2 regions of the Salinicola sp. MIT1003 genome follow, and region 2 is predicted to be linked to the other one. Evidence: predicted binding sites of a transcription regulator. Region 2 holds the regulator's gene; the other holds the start of a gene.

Region 1 (5,686 bases), on a different contig from region 2:
ATGATGAAAGAATGGCAGACTAAACGGCCTGACTTATTTACCAAGCGGGTAGTTAATCACACGGGACCCGACAGATAACCATTTGCTGGTCGGTAATTTTTAGATTCCGTGCGTCCTGATAACGCCGTTCGGATTCCACGATAGCGGTGGTTTTATCGGGGGCGTTTTCCCCTTGCAAAGCGGGATGGAGATGACGTAAATAGCGGGATCGGCAACCGATAAAAGAAACGCCAACTTTGCGAGGCCGGAAGGTCGATATTACGCTAAGTCATTAACGAGCCGGGAGTTAAATAAATACTGGTAATCCCTGCGCTTTAAAAAACCTCTCGCTAAGACTTGAAAGTTTTTAAATATCCGCAATAATTCACACGCTTAAACCTACCCGCAACGGACCAACGAATGTCTCTACTTAGCGATTACGTCAAGAAAGAACAGCTCCTGAAGCAGCTTGAAGAAGAGCTGAAGCGAATGGAGGGTGATCAACGTCTGAAGTCCGAGCTCGAGTTCAAGGAGAAGCTCGAAGCTCTGATGGCGGAGTATGGCAAGACGACGCGTGACGTCATTGAATTGTTGAACCCGAAAGCTGACAACGCTCAGCCCGCTGCTGCGCAGACCGGATCGACCGGTGGCCGACGCAAGCGCAAGCTCAAGATTTACAAGAACCCCAACACCGGGGAAGTCGTCGAGACACGTGGCGGCAATCACAAGACCTTGAAGGCTTGGAAAGACGAACACGGCAGCGATACCGTCGAGTCCTGGGTCGTCAGGACGGAAGACTAAGCGCCTTTTCCTTTTTTCATGCGCTTGGGCGCTTTTTCATGCGCTTGGTTAAAACAAAACCCTCCGCCGAGATACAACGGCGGAGGGTTTCGCATTTAGCGGCTCTCGAACCTCAAGCCTTGGAGCTGATGCCGCCGAAGCCGTTGTGGCGCGACTCGCCCTTGGGGCCGTAGACGCTGCCCCCGATGGCACGATTCAGAAAATCGATGGCCTGTTGATTGTGCTCCAGCCGTGTGGAGATGATATGGCCATTGAGGCGATTGGTCCGACGGACCCGCTCTGCCAGTTCTCGAATCCGCTGCCAGGTTTCCTGCCTGTCCAGTGACTGGGCAAACTGCTCCGCACCGCGGCTTCCCATGCCGAATCCTTGCGATTGCTGATGCTCTCGCCGGAGATTCTCGATTTGATCGAGGTCATTCAACTGCTGTTGCTTCAGCGCTGCCAGTTCACCGAGGCGTTCCCCGTCGGCCCTGCCGGCGCCGAGACAGCCGGCCTCCGCATCGAGTGTTTCCGCGAGCCTTTCCAACAAGGCATGTTGTTCGGCAATCAATTCAGCTGGCGTCATGCAGAATTCCTGAAACTGGACCTGAAGTCAGGGATTATTCACCCAACATATTGCGAACGCTCTGGACCAGACCGTCCGCGATCTTGCTGGTATCGAGTTCGAGCCGGCCTTCGGAGATCGCCTGGCGGATATCGTTGACACGGGCAGTATCGATATCTCCGCTCTCGTCGCCCCTCGGGATCTGGCTCAACGTTGTCCTGGAGCCGGCCGTCGTCTTGGCAGCTTCCAGCGACTCCGCACTTTTGCGCTGCTCAGCGGCCTCACTTTGGGTCGGGCGAGTCAGCGGTTGTGTTTGATCGATTTTCAAGGTCATTACCTCATGGCTGGATGCACAATCACGTACTTGCTTACGTTATCGGCAAGACCAGCGGAAGCTGAACGAGATTCGAGCAGAGATTTGTTAAAAAAGTTATCTGGCCCGCTCACAGGTCGACGCGCAGCCGATCCTGACCCGTCACTCTCCCCTGTAGAATCTGATCATCCTCCGTCTTGAGGCGGATGGTACTGCCTAATTCGCCGTTATCCAGCGCCTCGACGCTGCGGCTGATGCGAAACCCCTGGCCCACGGCGGTCAGTACGACCGTATCACCGCGTTTCACCATCCACGGCTTTCTGATCATGTTATCGGTCAGCGTCGCGCCCGTCGGGATGCGTCGCGTGGCAACCCTGCCGACCGCCTGGTCGAGGTCATTGAGGTAGCCACGGCGCAGGCGGGAAATGTCCGCCTCCTGCCAACCCAGCATCGTCGCATCGATCCGTTGACCCGGATCAATCGACTGGAGTGCCACCAGATGGCGGACCGTCGCCGAAACCGTGGCCTGCAGATAGCGTGTCCGGCTGCCGTCGCTGCCGCAATGAACGCCTACCGTAACCCGGCCTTGAGGCACGCCGGGGCGCGGCAGAAACGGCTGCGGTGTCGAGCAGTCGCCGAGGTCGACACCGCTTTCCCGAATATCGATCGTCACCTGGTCGCCGAGAGGGGCAGTGCGCTCCTTGAGGAACTGCCGCACGCTGGCGACGACGGCCTCGGAGGATTCACCCGCCGGTTCCGCGCGGGCGATCGAAGGAAGCGGCAGCAACGATAGCGCGAAAAGCAGCGCCATCAGCGTGGCGGCGCCGGCTCGGAGCACGAGCCGTCGAGACGGTCGATGTTTCAACCGGGTACGCGGGAACGCTTCTGTCGGATCGGCACGCATATCACGGGTCTCGGGCTGTTCGCGGATCTCGTGGGGCTGTTCTCGGGGCTGGGTCCATGTCACGGAGCCAGGTCACGGATCCAGGACCAAGCGCGTCCCGGCACAGCGTGCCGGTGGACGCAATCCCCCACATTGGAGAGCGATTGTAAGCGTGCCCGTCATCGAGCATTGATGAAAATGGCGCGCAATTGACGGTCTGTTTACGGGTTTGAATCGTGCCGCCCGCCGCTATTCTCCATCCTGTCAATTTTCCAGCGAACGCCATCCGAGGTGCACGGCATGTTCGACAAGTTGGATAACGCGCTGCGCTTCCAGCAGGAGGCCATCAATCTGCGCGCAGAGCGTCAGCAGGTACTGGCCAACAACATCGCCAATGCCGATACGCCCAATTTCAAGGCGCGGGATTTCGATTTCCGCGCGGAACTGGATCGGGTCATGGAGCAGGGGCGGAGCGAAGGCTCCGGCGGCTTGTCGCTGGCGCGGACATCCGCTCGGCACATTCCGGCGCAGGCGTCAGGCGGAACGGGCGTTCAGGATCTGCTCTACCGCATTCCCGATCAGCCGAGCCTCGATGGCAATACGGTCGATATGGATCGGGAGCGCTCGGCCTTTGCCGACAACTCGCTCCGCTATCAGGCGGACGTCACTTTCGTCAGTCGCAAGATCCAGGGGCTGAAGAAAGCCATGCAGCCGGAGTAACACGATGTCCATGTTCAGTGTATTCGATATTTCCGGTTCGGCGCTGTCGGCCAATTCGCAGCGCATGAACGTTACCGCGAGCAACCTCGCCAATGCCGATAGCGTCGCCGGGCCGGACGGAGAGCCCTACCACGCCAGGCAGGTCATGTTCCAGGCGCTGAGCCAGCAGGGCGGCGGCACGGGCGGCGTTCGCGTCACCGGCGTGGTCGAGGACGACGTCACACCGATGCGCATGGAGTACCGCCCCGGGCATCCGCTGGCGGACGAGCAGGGCTACGTGCAGATGCCCAATGTCGACCCGGTCAACGAGATGGTCGACATGATCGCAGCCTCCCGCTCTTACCAAGCCAACGTCGAGGTCATGAATACCGCCAAGACGCTGATGACCAAAACTCTCACCATCGGCGAAGGCTGATCGGTGTCGGGCCACATCAAGGAGATGTCATGTCCAGTCCGGTGATCGGTAGCAGTACGCTAGCCAATATCAATGACACGGCCGCCAGCAGTGCCACTACGGGAATGGAATCCGGCAGCGAGCTCAATGATCGCTTCATGACGCTGCTGGTTACCCAACTGAAGAATCAGGACCCGACCAGTCCGATGGAAAACTCGGACATGACCGCGCAACTGGCGCAGATCAGTACCGTCAGTGGTATCGAAAAGCTCAATGACAGCCTTACCAGAATCAACGACCAGATCGATGCGGGGCAGGCCCTGCAGGCGACGGCGTTGATCGGGCAGGGCGTCATGGTGCCGGGCAACGAGGTTCTGGTGGGGGCGACCGATGACACGGGAGGTGTTGTCGCGACGCCGATCGGCGTGAATCTGGACAGCGCCGTCGAGGATCTGCAGATCGATATTCGCGGTCCCAGCGGCGAGATCATCGACAGCTTCTCTACCGGTCCGCTCGAGGCCGGCGTGCACAGCTTCAACTGGGATGGTCAGTTGGCCGATGGTTCCAAGGCCTCCACCGACAGTACCTATACCGCCTCCCTGACGGCGACGGTGGGAGACGAGACATACGCACCGGCAGCCCTGAATTACGCCCTGGTCAATGGCGTGATCCAGGGTGCCAATGGACCGCAACTGGACTTGGGACCTGCTCGGGATCCCGTGGCGCTCTCGGAAGTGCGTCAGATTCTCTGAGCAAAAGCATTGACGACACGAAACCGCTTGAGCGTACGCAACCGATAAACGTAGGGGATGAATCATGGGCTTTTCACAGGCATTGAGCGGCGTCAACGCCGCTTCCCAGCAGCTGGATGTCATCGGCAACAACATTTCCAACTCGCAGACCAAAGGCTTCAAGAGCGGCTCGGTGCAGTTCTCCGACGTCTTCGCCAACAGCGCCGTCGGCCTGGGTACCCGGGTTTCCGGCATTCTGCAGGACTTCAGCAGCGGCAGCCTGGAAGCCACCGGGCGCAACCTGGATATCGCCATCGCCGGTGACGGCTTCCTGCGCTTCCAGCAGGAAGGCCAGGTGGGCTACTCGCGTAACGGCCAGTTGACGATGACCGCGGACGGCTACCTGGAGAACGCCCAGGGCGCGCGGCTGATGGGTTACGGGCTGGCCGATGCCACCGATGTCAACTCCGGCGTCGTTACCGGTGGCCAGCCGGGCGTGCTCAACATCCCGGCGGCCGACATGCCGGCCAGCGCGACGGGCGCCACCGGCACCGGTATCAACATCCTGCTCAACCTGGATGGCGCCACGGTCGCCGACGACACCTCGACGGCAACGCTCTACAACGACCTGACTGCGAAGAACGGCGAGGATACGACTAATCAGACCTCCATCGCCTACAACTACTCGACCAGCTTCACCGTCTACGATTCCCAGGGCGCGCAGCATAACGCAACGCTCTATTTCCAGAAGACCGGTGAAAATACTTGGGTTGCTCGCACGGCGCTCGATGGTGTACTGACCGCAGATAGCCTCGGATCTGTAGCTGACCCGGCGACAGCAGAAGCACCGTTGCGGCTGACTTTCGACAATTCCGGCAAGCTCGCAACCATTAACGGCGAAGCGACAACGGCCAATCCGGTCACCTGGCCCGATCTGACGTTCACCGCCAATGAGCTAGGCACTGGTGTCGAGGAGATCAACGCCACTTTCAACATGGCGGGCAGCACGCAGTTCGCCGGTGACTCCACTGTCAAGAGCCTGGCGCAGGATGGCTATGCCGCCGGCGCACTGGTCGGCATCAGCTTCGCTGACGACGGCACCATCGTCGGTAACTATTCCAACGAGAAGACCGTCGATCTGGGCCAGATTGCCCTTGCCACCTTCCGTAACCCCGAAGGTTTGACGCCTTCCGGCGACAACCTGTTCGCGGCGACGGCGGCTTCCGGTAACGAACTGCTGGGCATTGCAGGTACCGGCACGCTGGGCTCGATCGAGTCCGAAACGTTGGAGGCCTCCAACGTCGATCTGACGCAGGAACTG
Region 2 (5,686 bases):
GCGGCTGTCGGAGGACCTTTCGCATACCGTCATCACCGCGCGCATGTCCAACGACGCGGGAAGAATGCTCAACAGCGATACACGCTTCTGGGTGGTCAAGCCACGTATCGGACGCGAAGGCATCAGCGGCCTGAACACTGTGCTTTCGGGGGCGTACATCCAGCTCGCGCCGGGCAAGAGCGAAGAGCCCCAGGACAGTTTCGACGTGCTCGAGCAGCCGCCGGTCGCGCCGCCCGACGCCCCGGGTCTGCGCATCAACCTGGTGAGCCAGGTGGGCAACTCGCTCAGCGCCGGGGATCCCATCACCTATCAGGGCTATACCGTCGGTCGCGTCGAGAGTACCGACTTCGATCCCGACAAGCGGGAGATGCGCCACCGCATCTTCATTCAGGCGCCCTACGACAGTCTGGTTACCGATACCACGCGGTTCTGGAGCTCGTCAGGCATCGACGTGCAGCTCGATTCCGAGGGCGTCAACGTCAACCTGGACTCCTTCGAGACGCTGATCAGTGGCGGCGTGACCTTTGGCGTGCCGGAAGACATCACGCGTGGCAACCCCGCCAAGCAGGATGCGACCTATACGCTCTACAACAACGAAGAGAGCGCGCGTGAAGGCACCTACGATCAGTACATCGAATACGTATTGCTGGTCGACGATACCGTTCGTGGGCTCAGCCGCGGCGCGCCCGTCGAATATCGTGGCGTCCGGGTGGGTACCGTGGTCAGCGTGCCCTGGCACTTCACCGCGCCCCAACCCGATTCGTTGACCCAGTTCGCGATTCCGGTATTGATTCGTATCGAACCGCAGCGCCTGGAAAGCAACGAGGATATCAATACGGATATCGACGACCAGGAGGTTCGGAACCGCTTCGAGACCATGTTCAAGGAGTACGGTCTGCGCGCCACGCTCAAGGCGGGCAACCTGCTGACGGGCGCGCTGTTTGTCGATCTCAACTTCAGCGACGACGCGCCTCCCTACGAGGCGATGACGTTCGACGGCAAGCCGGTGTTCCCGACCATTTCCGGCGGCTTCGCACAGATCGAGCAGAAGGTTTCCAATCTGCTCGACAAGCTCAACGAGCTGCAGGTCGAACCGATTCTCGATCGCCTGGACGAGACCATGCAGACCTCCCAGCAGACGCTCGAGCAAGTGCGTCAGATCGCCGAATCGGTCAATGCCATCGTCTCCGATCCCGCGACGCAGCAGTTGCCAGGCAGTCTCAATGACACGCTGGAAGAACTCCAGAATACGCTGAATGGTTTCTCTGCCGGTTCTTCGGGGTATCGTCAGTTGAATGACACGCTCAAGCAGCTGGAGGTGCTGATGCGGGATCTGCAGCCGGTCGCCAAGACCTTGAGCGAAAAACCCAACGCGCTGATTTTCGACCGTGAAGTCCAAACCGATCCCGTGCCGAGGGCTCCCCAATGATGAAGTCGTCCCTGTCTCGCTGGCGCCGAGTTGGCGCCACCGCCCTGCTGACGATCGCCACTATGGCGATCGCCGGCTGTGCTGCCCAATCGACGCCGACCAATCGATATACCCTGCCGAAGACCGACAGTCCGCAGCAGACGGGTGAGCCTTCGTTGCAAGCGCCCGCGCTGGCGGTCGGTCCTGTCGAGGTGGCCAGCTACCTCGACCAGGAAGGGATCGTCATGCAGACCAGCGATATCGAACTCAACGCGGCCAACCAGAACCTGTGGGCCGAGTCGCTGGGGCAGCAGTTGACACGCCGTCTGCGGCAATCGCTGGCGGCGGATCTGCCGAATGTCGTGGTCCTGAACACCGCCCGCAGCGAAGCGGGTGCGCAACGACTGACGCTCAGTGTCGACCAGTTCCAGGGCCGCTATGACGGTCAGGCCGTGGCATCGGGGGAATGGCAGCTTCACGAGGGCAACGACCTGGTGGCGCAGCGTCACTTCGAGGTCACGCAACCCTTGAGCGACGACGGCTATCCTGCCCTGGTGCGCACTCTCGGTGCCGTGTGGAACGATGTGGCGCGGCAGATCGCCGCCGATATCCGCGCAGTCTCGACGACGTCGCCAGTCAACGATTGAGCAGCGCCCAACGACAGAGCAGCGCCCAACGACAGAGCGCCTATCGAACCTGCATGGCAATGTAGTCAGACAAAGTCGCCATGCCGGGCTCGATAGGCGCTCGGGTGCCATCGAATGTTTGCGTGTTTGCGGGTGGGCAGAGATTCCGGCTTCGGCCGGGAGCCGGACGTCGATCAGGGAATCAGATGATCCGTGGCTCAGGCGATCAGTGATTCAGGCGTTCAGTGGTTCAGACGGCTTCGCAGACGCGTTACCGCCTGGCTGTGCAATTGGCAGACGCGGGATTCGCTGACGCCGAGCACGGCGCCGATTTCCTTCAGGTTGAGCTCTTCCTGGTAATAGAGCCCCAGTAACAGCTTTTCCCGTTCCGGCAAGGCATCGATCGCCGCCATCACTTTGGTACGGTTGTCCGCATCGAGCAGTGCCTCCAGCGGCGATGGCAGACTGCCTTCCGCGACCGTGGCGACGCCATTTTCGGTGTCGCTCTCGTCGTACGTCAGCAGAAAACCGTTGTTGGCATCGATCAGCAATTGATGATAGTCATCCCGGGATATGCCCATCTCCTGGGCGATCTCGCGTTCATCCGGCGCCCGCCCCAACTGCTGCTCTAGCCGGCGCACGGCCTGATCCAGCGCCCGGGCGTTTCGCCGCACGCTGCGCGGCATCCAGTCACGACTACGCAGCTCATCGATCATCGCGCCGCGAATGCGCTGATTGGCATAGGTCGAGAAGCTCGCGCCGTGTGAATTGTCGTAGCGCCCCATGGCGTCCAGCAGGCCCAGCATGCCGGCCTGAACGAGATCATCGAGTTCCACGCTGGCGGGTAGACGCACCTGGAGGGAGAGCGCGTGGCGTCTCACCATCGGCATGTACTGCTCAATCAATGCGTGCTGATCGATTTTGCCCTGTGCGGTATACATCGAATGGCCTCGTGCAAAACACCTTACGGTCATGGGGGCATGACCTATACCCATTATGCCGCGCGGACGCCAAGCCAAGGCGGCAAACTGCCTGTTTTCCAGTGGCTATTTCGGCTGTTTGTCAGCCTCACTGGCGATAGTCGACGATCAGTTGCCCGCCGGTGATCACCCGATCGCCACTGGCATGCTTTCCCGGTGGCCACAGGAAACGCAGCCGGAACGGAAGGGACGCGGCCCGCCCCGCAAAGCGCTGCGTTTCGCCTCGCGATCGAACCAGCGGTAGACAGAGCTGGCCATGGCAGAGCCAGGTCTTCAACGTCGGCGCGGGCGCATCGGTCTCGAATACCCAACGAACGGCCGCGATCTCGGCCTGCTCCGCCGATGACGGCAGCGTGATCGGCGCACTTTCCAGGGGTCGCTCCGACACCACGACCGTCTGGCGCGGCAGTTGGCCTACCCAGGTGCTCTGGGCCGCCGAAGCCGGCGCGATCGTACTTATGACGACCGTACCCATGGCAACCGTACCTATGACGACCGGCCGTCCCATGGCAATCGCCCCGCCTAGCATGCGAATGATCATTGCGCGCATTCTCGGCACCAGGGAAGACGTTCGCAGCAGCAACGCCACCGTCGACACCGCAGATAGCGCTCTCTTCCTCACCGGTCGAATACCGACCGTCATGACGACGGCGCCCCGATGGTCGTCGTGACTCGCAAGTTGCGATCGTCGGGAATTTCAGCCTGGGAAAGCACGACCAGAGACTTGATCTGGCGACGCAGGAAACGCGCCAGCAGCGCCCGCAGGCCGTGTTGAACGACCAGCACGGTCGGTTCGTCACGGTTCTGCTGTCTCTCCACCGCGGCGGCGGTCTGCTGCATCAGTGTTTCGGCCAGCCCCGGTTCGAGCGCCCCACCGTTGTTGAGCGCTTGCGCCAGGACCTGCTCCAGCCGCGGCTCCAGCCCCATCACATGCATCGGCTCGCGTCCCGGGAACCACTGCTGGGTGATCGCCCGGCCCAGCGCAACACGCACCAGCGCGGTCAATTCATTGGCATCCGACTGCTGCGGCGCGTACTCCGCCAGCACATCGAGAATCGTGTGCATGTCGCGGATCGGGACGTCTTCGGCAAGCAGGTTCTGCAGGATGCGTTGCAACGTCGTCAGCGCCAGCAGCTTGGGCACGACGTCTTCCACCAGCGACTTCTGCTGCTCCGCCACCTTGTCCAGAAGCTGCTGAACCTCGGCGCGTCCCAGCATGTCACCGGCGTTTTCATGCAGCAGATGATTGAGATGCGTGGCGATCACGGTGCTCGCGTCCACCACGGTATAGCCGTAGATCTGGGCCCGTTCCCGTTGCGCCGTATCGATCCAGTAGGCGGTCAGGCCAAATGCAGGGTCTTGGGTCTTGGTGCCGTCCAGCGTTCCGGAAACCTGGCCCGGGTCGATTGCCAGCCACTTGCCCGGAAATGCCTCTGCACGACCGACTTCCACGCCTTTCAGGGTGATCACGTAGGTGTTGGGGCTGAGTTCGAGATTGTCGCGAATATGGACGACCGACGGCAGGAAGCCGACATCCTGGGCGAACTTCTTGCGCACGCTCTTGATGCGTCCCAGCAGTTCTCCCTGCTGGCGCTGGTCTACCAGCGGGATCAGGCGGTGCCCCACTTCCAGGCCCAGGGTATCGACCAGTTGCACGTCGTCCCAGCTCGCCTCCGGCGTTTCCTGCACTGCCGGCGGTGCCTTTTCTTCCACCGCGCGCACGGCCTTGACCTGCTCGCGTCGGGACATCCACCAGCCCAGCGATCCCAGGATCACGGCAAACAGCAGGAAGACCACGTTCGGCATGCCAGGGATCAGACCGAGCAGCCCCATGACGCCAGCCGCGAGGAACATGACCCGCGGGTTGTTGAACAGCTGACTCAACAGCTGCTGCCCGACGTCCTGATCGGTATTGACGCGCGATACCGTGACGCCCGCCGCCGTCGATATCACCAGCGCCGGAATCTGGGCGACCAGGCCGTCGCCCACGGTCAGCAGGGTATAGGTCTTCACGGCTTCGCCGAATGGCAGGCCATGCTGCGCCACGCCGATCATCAACCCGCCGATCAGGTTGATCACCATGATCAGCAGGCCCGCCATGGCATCGCCGCGGACGAACTTGCTGGCACCGTCCATGGAGCCGTAGAACTCCGACTCCTGATTGATCTCGGTACGCCGCCTGCGAGCCTCTTCCTCGCCGATCAGACCGGCATTGAGGTCGGCATCGATCGCCATCTGCTTGCCGGGCATGGAATCCAGGGTGAAGCGCGCGCCCACCTCGGCGATTCGCCCGGCACCCTTGGTGATGACCATGAAGTTGATCACCACCAGAATCAGAAACACCACCAGGCCGACGGCGAAGTTGCCGCCGATCAGGAACTCGCCAAAGGCCTCGATCACCTTGCCCGCGGCATCGCCCCCCTCGTGCCCTTCCATCAGCACCACCCGGGTGGATGCCACGTTCAGCGACAGTCGCAGCAGCGTCGAGAACAGCAGAACCGCCGGGAACGCCGCGAAATCCAGCGGCTTTTCCGTGAACATGCTGACCAGCAGCACCATGATCGACAGTGCGATATTGAAGGTGAAGAAGAGGTCGAGCGCGAATGGCGGTAACGGCAGGATCATCATGCTCAGGATCATGATGATCAGTACAGGGCCCGCGAGCACCTTGT

What was found. The regulator FliA, encoded in region 2, starts transcription of late flagellar genes. The targets are predictions, from matches to a motif close to CTAAAGTTNNNNNNNNNNCNGCCGATA.
Region 1: flgM (flagellar biosynthesis anti-sigma factor FlgM) is a predicted target of FliA. The motif match lies at 1,699-1,725, and genes of this name have one in related genera.

What each region holds. Positions count from the first base shown of each region.
Region 1 is NZ_MCAP01000012.1:83,516-89,201, reverse strand. Features, by position in the region: partial or broken gene BC443_RS19070 (IS481 family transposase) at 1-78, shown strand, start outside; gene BC443_RS07715 (histone-like nucleoid-structuring protein, MvaT/MvaU family) at 400-780, shown strand; gene BC443_RS07710 (flagellar protein FlgN) at 893-1,345, opposite strand; gene flgM (flagellar biosynthesis anti-sigma factor FlgM) at 1,380-1,652, opposite strand; gene flgA (flagellar basal body P-ring formation chaperone FlgA) at 1,768-2,604, opposite strand; gene flgB (flagellar basal body rod protein FlgB) at 2,821-3,240, shown strand; gene flgC (flagellar basal body rod protein FlgC) at 3,245-3,655, shown strand; gene BC443_RS07685 (flagellar hook assembly protein FlgD) at 3,685-4,386, shown strand; gene flgE (flagellar hook protein FlgE) at 4,451-5,686, shown strand, end outside.
Region 2 is NZ_MCAP01000004.1:88,893-94,578, reverse strand. Features, by position in the region: gene pqiB (intermembrane transport protein PqiB) at 1-1,429, shown strand, start outside; gene BC443_RS02225 (ABC-type transport auxiliary lipoprotein family protein) at 1,426-2,055, shown strand; gene BC443_RS02220 (RNA polymerase sigma factor FliA) at 2,277-2,975, opposite strand; gene BC443_RS02215 (flagellar protein FlhE) at 3,103-3,564, opposite strand; gene flhA (flagellar biosynthesis protein FlhA) at 3,654-5,686, opposite strand, start outside.